Regions from separate parts of the Paenarthrobacter sp. FR1 genome, predicted to be linked through region 2. Evidence: riboswitches for the same ligand, from Rfam matches in the RefSeq annotation. Region 2 holds a riboswitch; the other holds the start of a gene.

Region 1 (3,563 bases), on a different contig from region 2:
CGTACGACGTCGACACTTGAGTCGGGGTCGTCTGTCCAGTCGACGGGAACTTCATGGATGCGCAAACCGCAACGTTCGGCGATCACCAGCAGTTCGGTGTCGAAGAACCAGGCATCGTCCCTGGTGCAGGGAAGGAGGCGGTGGGCCACGTCTGCTCGGATGGCCTTGAAACCGCACTGGGCGTCGGAGAAGCGCGCCCCCATGACCGTCCGCAGCAACGAGTTGTAGCTGCGCGAAATGAACTCGCGCTGGGGGCTTCGGGTGACGCAGGCGCTCGGTGCCAGCCGTGTGCCGATGGCGAGGTCCGAGTGGCCGGAGATCAGCGGTGCCACGAGGGGAGCCAAGGCCGAGAGGTCAGTGGACAGATCCGCTTCCATGTAGGCAAGCACGGGCGACGGCGACGACTGCCACACGCGGCGCAAGGCGTTCCCACGGCCCCGCTCCTGAAAACGGACCACTAACAGTTCAGGGAGTTCGCGTGCCAGGCGTTCGGCGATCCTCAGCGTGCTGTCGGTGCTGGCATTGTCCGCCACGGTGATTCGGAATGTGTGGGGAAAGGAGTCCGTCAGGTGCCCGTGCAGTTGGCGAAGGCTGTGTTCCAGGCGGGCTTCTTCGTTGTAGACGGGGAGGGTGACGTCCAGGACCGGAACCATGACATTGGTGTCAACGGGACGGCGCTGTGGTTGCTGGAGCGCCGCTGGCCCGCCACGCAAGCGAGCGGAATGAGTCCGCCGTGGCAGAGCGCTGGTGGCTGGATCTGTGAGCGTCATGTTTCCAGAATGCGGCCACCGATTATGAGGGCTTTAGGCGGAAGCTGTGGCACTACTGTGAGCCCCGGCGAGCACCTGTGAAAACGAAAGAAGCCGCCCCGGTTCCCGCCATCCGCTCCAGTAAGAACTGAGGCAAACGGCGGAAGCCGGGGCGGCAATCAAACAGCTTGGCTTAGTACCAGTTGTTCGCCAAGTGGAAGCCCAGGGCAGCCGACGGGGATCCGTAGCGTTCCTTGATGTAGTTCAGGCCCCACTTGATCTGGGTCTGGTAGTTGGTCTGCCAGTCGGCACCGGCCGTGGCCATCTTGGAAGCCGGCAGGGACTGGACGATGCCGTATGCGCCGCTCGAGGCGTTCGTGGCAGTGGTCCTCCAGTTGGACTCCTTCTCCCACAGCGTGTTCAGGGCAGTCATTTCACCCGGACCCCAGCCGTAGTTGCCCAGGATGCTTGCAGCGTAGGCCTTGGCGGCTGCGGGATCGTCCACGGCCTTGGGGGCGGCAGCGGCTGCTGCAGCCTCTGCGGCGGCAGCGGCAGCAGCGGCGTCGGCAGCTTGCTTGGCAGCAGCGTCAGCGGCGGCCTTTTCAGCGGCAGCCTGGTCGGCGGCAGCCTTCTCCGCAGCGGCCTTTTCAGCGGCAGCCTGGTCGGCGGCAGCCTTCTCTGCGGCCGCCTTTTCAGCGGCTACCTTGTCTGCAGCGGCCCGGTCGGCTGCACCCTTTTCGGCGGCAGCGTTCATGGAGGCGGAGATTTCAGCAGACTTGTTGGTGCTGATCCGGGCGTTCGCCTGGGTCTCTGCGACGCGGCTCGCCTCGGGGAGGGTCAACGCTGCGTTGGCGGCCGTGCCGAGGGATGCAACGCCCAGTGCGGCGGCCACAACACCGGCAACAACCGACATGCGGTGGCCGGACTTGCCCTGGCGGGCTGCGTTCTTAAGGACTGCCTGCGACTTGGTCAGCGGTGCGTCGTGTTCGTCGCGGTGACGCGCGGAAGGGCGCGTCTGATCATTAAATTCAGACATGTTTGTGATTACCTCTCAGCGCCTGCGGAGTTAGCTGTCGGGTTCGGATGAGGTCATCCGGCCGCGCATCACGCTGCGGCTTCACCCCAAGGGCCGGCAATAAATGCCTGGGCCCGGAGACTCTGGGTCCCCCGTCTCTGCCTCGAAGAAGAACGGACTCCGGGAAGTGGCAGAGCTCGGCGCATCCCGGATGCGGGTCAGTTGGGGCGACCCACCCTTTCGACGGTACAGGAGGTTTCCCCAGAAGTCACATTTAGGTAACAGAGATCACCATCCCGGTGAGTCGCCTTGCCGGATTCGTTACACGCGCTCGTTGCTGACGGCGGGCAGGCGGAGGGCGAATTCCGTACGCCCTGGACGGGAGGTCACTTCAACGCTGCCACCATGCGCTTCCACAATGGATTCCACGATGGACAGGCCCAACCCGGAGGTGCCCTCCGATCCCGACCTGGCGGCGTCAGCGCGGGCAAAGCGGGAGAAGATCCGGCTCTGGAAATCCTCCGGAATGCCCGGTCCGTTGTCGGTTACCGTAACCACTGCGCTGCCATCGGCGGAGAGCATGACTCCGGTGACCACGGTGGTGCCGGCATCGGTGTGTTTGCGGGCGTTGGACAGCAGGTTGGCCAGTACCTGGTGCAATTGTGTGGCGTCACCCCTCACTGTGATGGGTTCGTCCGGGAGCTGAAGCTGCCAGATGTGCTCCGGGGCCATGACTTTCTCATCACTCACTGTCTCGATCACCAGCTGCGTCAGGTCAACGTCCGAGACCTTTACTGGTTGACCCTCGTCCAACCTTGCGAGCAGGAGGAGGTCCTCCACCAGCGTGGTCATCCGTTCGGATTGGCTTTGGACCCGTGCCAGGGATTTCCGGCCGTCATCGGTGAAGTTTTCGGTCATCCGCAGCAGTTCTGTGTAGCCGCGGATAGCGGTCAGCGGTGTACGAAGCTCATGCGAGGCGTCCGCCACGAACTGGCGGACCTTGGTTTCGCTTTCCTGACGGGCTTCCAGCGCACTGGCCACGTTATTCAGCATTTGATTCAGGGCGTGGCCAACGCTGCCCACTTCCGTTCCGGGATGGGAGGCCGACGGCGGTACGCGCACCGCAAGTGCCACTTCGCCGGCGTCGAGAGGCAGCCGGGAAACCTTCGTGGCCACTTCGGAGAGCTGCTCAAGCGGCCTCATGGTCCGCCGAATGATCACTGTGCCTGCCAGGCCAATCAGCACGAGGCCGCCCAACGAAACCCACACCATGGTCCATACGAGCGAGGCCTCGGCGCTTTGCTTGTCCGCAAGCGGCAGGCCGGTCACGATCACGTCGCCGGAGGTGTCCACGGCCACCAGCCGGTAGTCGCCGTTGGACAGCGAACGGTCCACAGGGCGGCTGTCCTTGGGGAGCGACAACAGGACCTGCTCGTCGTCTGCGGAGAGTGAAACGCGATTGCCTTGGGCGTCGATCAAGCCCGAGCTCCTCACGGTGGTTCCATCGATCCGCGCGTTGAGGGTTCCAGCGGCCTGGCCCCGGGCCTCCAACGGGTCAGGCCTTCCGGACGGTGACGAAGGAAAGTTCGACGGCGGCCTGCCGAAGTCATTCGCGCGGCTGGACGCCTGCTCCAACTGCCTGTCGAGCTGCCTGTTAAACACCATGTCCATGGAGGCGTAGCTGACTACCCCCACGGCAGCGCAAATCGCTACCAACAGGGCCATGGCCACCAGGACCAATCGGGTGCGAAGGTGCCAGGTGGACGGGTTGAGCCAACTGCGCTGCGACTTCCTGGCCA
Region 2 (3,563 bases):
CTCTTTTCGTATCCGCGGGCAGTTGGGGTACACGCGGGTAGTGGGCAGGCCAGCACTTGGGGGCATGCTGGCTTACCCCGAACCGGATGATTTCTAGCGGAGGGTGAAGAAGGAGGACGTACCTGTGGAAGCCGCTGAGTGCAGCAGCGTGCCCTGGCCCGGGTTCAAGGCGCTGATCATCATGCCGTTGCCGACGTAGATGCCCACGTGGGCTCCGCCGTTCTGCATGACGAGGTCGCCGGGAGCAGGGGTGCTGGTGGGCTTCATGGCCGTCCAGGCGTTGACGCGGGGGATGCTGATGCCGGCCTGCGCGTAAACCCACTGGGTGAAGCCTGAGCAATCCCAGCCGTTGGGAGTGGTGCCGCCCCAAACATAGGGGTGGCCAATGCCGGTGTAGGCAATAGCGGCGAGACCGGAAGCGGCGGCGCTGGAAGCAGCGTCCTTGGCTTCGGAGGACTTCGCGGTGACGGCACCCGCGGTTTCCTGTGTGCTGTTTGCCGCCGTGCGCTGGGTGGTCTGCGAAGCACGCTGGACTACCTTGGGGGCTTCCTTGGTGACCACAACGGGGCTCTCAAAGGAAACGGTGGCGGTGGGCTCTGCGGTGACGACTGCCGTGGCGACCAGCTGCTGGGTGCTGGAGGCTTCCGACTTGGTGACGTCGGTGTCCGCTGCCTGTGCCGGCAGGCCGACGCTAAGGACGAGGCCCGAGGCTGCTGCCCATACGGCGGCCTGGCGACCAACAGTTCCGGCGTTGGATGAAACAGCCTTGGAAAGGTTGTTCAAAGGGTTCGTTCGAACCGATTCGGCGCGGTGGCGCGCAGGGGTAGTGCGTGATGACACGAAGGTAGCCTCTCCCAATGCCTGCGAGGTGAGCTGTCGGATTCGGATGGGAGTCATCCGGCCGCGCCGCTTCAAGGAAGCTTTTGCGACTTAACCCCAAGGCCTTCTCTCGAAGACCAGAAGTGGTTCCCCCGCCCCTGCCAGACGATTTATGCGAACGGACCTCGAGTGGTGGCAGAGCTAGGCAATCCACTCAAGTGCACCGGCCCCCTAAAAAGCCGATGCGCTTTGTACGGTACAACAGTTGAACGCGAATGTCACATTCAGGTCACGGGGCGTGTCACGAATGCGAGAGACAACCATCAACTAGCTCAGAGCCAGCCCATGGGGTCGACAACTTCGCCGTTGACCTGAACCTCGAAGTGGAGGTGGCATCCGGTGGAAGCGCCTGTGGTGCCGCTCAGGGCTACGGTGTCGCCACGGTTGACCGTCTGGCCCACCTTGACAGTGAAGGACGACAGGTGGTTGTACGTGGTCTCAAGGCCGTTGCCGTGGTCCACTACCACGCGGTTGCCTCCGCCGTACTCGTGCCAACCTGCGAAAGTGACCTTGCCGGTGGCCGCAGCATGGACGGCTGTGCCGCACTGGGCTACGAAGTCCTGGCCGCGGTGGAAGTCACCGGAACCGCCCGTGAGGGGGCTGATGCGGTAACCAAAGGGTGACGCCGTGGTGAGCGTATCCAAGGGGCTGGCCATGGTGCCAACGGACGAGGCGCGCTGGATGCTTCCGGCGGACTGGGCGCTGAGGAGCTGCTTCAGCTTTCCGTCGGGATCCGCGGCAGTGGCAACGGCGGCGCGGCTGAAGTCGATTTTGGCGGATGCGGCTGCGGAAACCTCGGGCTGGCTCCCGCCGGTGACGGCGAGGGCGGCCTCAGTCTGGCCGGACTCCGAGGTGGCCATGACCGGGCTGGTGGCCGGCAGACCGACAGTCAGGGCAAGTCCGGTGGCGGCAAGCGCTACACCGGCTTTCTGCCCGACGCCACTGGCTGCGGCAAAATCGGCTACCTGGCGCAACGGGCTCTTACGGCGGCGGACCTGACGCTCAGTGTCGCGGGGCCGGATGTCCATAGTGGCGCGGGCTGGCCGCAGCTCAACAGCGGGGCCGGACGCGCGGCGGCGGCCCCTGACGTTCTGCGATGTCAAACTCTGTTCCTCTCTAAAAAGCCTGCGAAGTTAGCTGTCGGATTCGGGTCAGAGAGTTTCAAGACCCGGCCCGCACGAGGCGCTCACGGCACACAGGTATCCCCGGAGGGACTTGCGTAAGTGGGCACTTCTGCTGCGGACTTCACCCCAAGGCTGCTTCTTTAGACAGCCGCTTGTGGTTCCCCCGCCTCTGCCAGTGGTGGGTGACACACCTGATCCGCTGGCAGAGCTCGGCTCCGGATCAGGTAACGCTTTGGTATCAGCGCTAGTAGATAACTATAGGGGATTAAACGCCGTAGTAATAAATTCGTTATCAACAGAAACGCGCGTGTTCCGGGAGGCCCTTATCATCAATAGCGGAAAACCGCAGGTCACACGCCCGCGAAACGTGCGAAAGTGAGGTTTGACACCTGGAACCGATAGCGATCAGCTAAGGGAGACAGCGATCAGCTGAGGGAGACAAAGACGTGCGCGGCAACTTCGGGAGGCAGCTCCAAGGCGCCCTCGATCCCGGGCACGCGGACGGAGATGTACTCGCCCACACGCTCCAAGGACACCGAGGCCCCCGGACGGATTCCGCCCTCGTCCAGCTGGGTGAGCAGTTCGGGCTCCACCTGGATGGGCTCAGCAAGGCGGCTGACCACGACGCGGGAATCGGAAGCGTACCCGTCCATGGCCTGCAGGAGGTTGACGTCAAGCCGCGGGAGGGGTTGGCCGGCCAGGCCGCCAAGTGCTTCCAGTCCTGGAATCGGGTTGCCGTAGGGAGACTCGGTGGGGTGCTCCAGGAGCTCGTACAACCGACGCTCAACGCGCTCACTCATGACATGTTCCCAGCGGCACGCTTCGTCGTGCACGTAGGCCCAGTCAAGACCGATCACGTCCGCCAGGAGGCGCTCGGCAAGGCGGTGCTTGCGCATGACCTCGGTGGCGCGCTTCCGCCCGACCTCGGTCAACTCCAGGTGCCGGTCGTTGGAAACGATCACCAGGCCATCGCGCTCCATGCGTCCGATGGTTTGGGAGACTGTGGGCCCGGAGTGCCGCAGTCGCTCCGCGATGCGGGCCCTGAGAGCCACAATGTTCTCTTCTTCAAGCTCCAAAATGGTCCGAAGATACATCTCAGTGGTATCGATCAGATCCGTCATCCAGCTCAGCTCTCCTCGAACGCAGTTTCTTGCGTAATCTCCACCGTACAGCGTCCCCTGCCAGGGCGTGCGGTGTGCTCTGCCGCCCCATGGACGCCAACCCCCAGCCTAGCTTATTTGGAATTACTCTGGATAATTCCGGTCGCATATGGTTCCTCGGCATTCCACGTGGCGGACTATGACGACCGCAGGTTCCTGCGCCCGGGCGGCGTCAGGCAGAATTGGGGTGTCGAAGGGGCAGTTGATGCCACCTGCCACGACCCATCTCGAGCCGATACCCATTGGAGCCACACGTGAGCGACAACAGCATCACCATCCCCGCCGACCTCCTCCCCAAGGACGGACGCTTCGGTGCAGGACCATCCAAGGTCCGCCCGGAACAGATCGAGGCGTTGTCTGCCGCATCGGCCACCATCCTCGGCACGTCCCACCGACAGGC

Evidence for each region. A riboswitch is a leader RNA that binds a small molecule or an ion and turns the genes downstream of it on or off. The one in region 2 is predicted to bind cyclic di-AMP.
Region 1: linked by a shared signal. The riboswitch ahead of ACR30Z_RS21055 (hypothetical protein) and the one ahead of ACR30Z_RS04840 (M23 family metallopeptidase) in region 2 are both predicted to bind cyclic di-AMP.

Annotation. Positions count from the first base shown of each region.
Region 1 is NZ_JBPFSF010000014.1:105,641-109,203, reverse strand. Features, by position in the region: gene ACR30Z_RS21060 (dolichyl-phosphate beta-glucosyltransferase) at 1-770, opposite strand, end outside; gene ACR30Z_RS21055 (hypothetical protein) at 943-1,785, opposite strand; cyclic di-AMP (ydaO/yuaA leader) riboswitch at 1,793-1,953, opposite strand; gene ACR30Z_RS21050 (HAMP domain-containing sensor histidine kinase) at 2,086-3,563, opposite strand, start outside.
Region 2 is NZ_JBPFSF010000002.1:26,300-29,862, reverse strand. Features, by position in the region: gene ACR30Z_RS04845 (C40 family peptidase) at 94-840, opposite strand; cyclic di-AMP (ydaO/yuaA leader) riboswitch at 845-1,006, opposite strand; gene ACR30Z_RS04840 (M23 family metallopeptidase) at 1,152-1,982, opposite strand; cyclic di-AMP (ydaO/yuaA leader) riboswitch at 1,987-2,198, opposite strand; gene ACR30Z_RS04835 (metal-dependent transcriptional regulator) at 2,429-3,124, opposite strand; gene serC (phosphoserine transaminase) at 3,418-3,563, shown strand, end outside.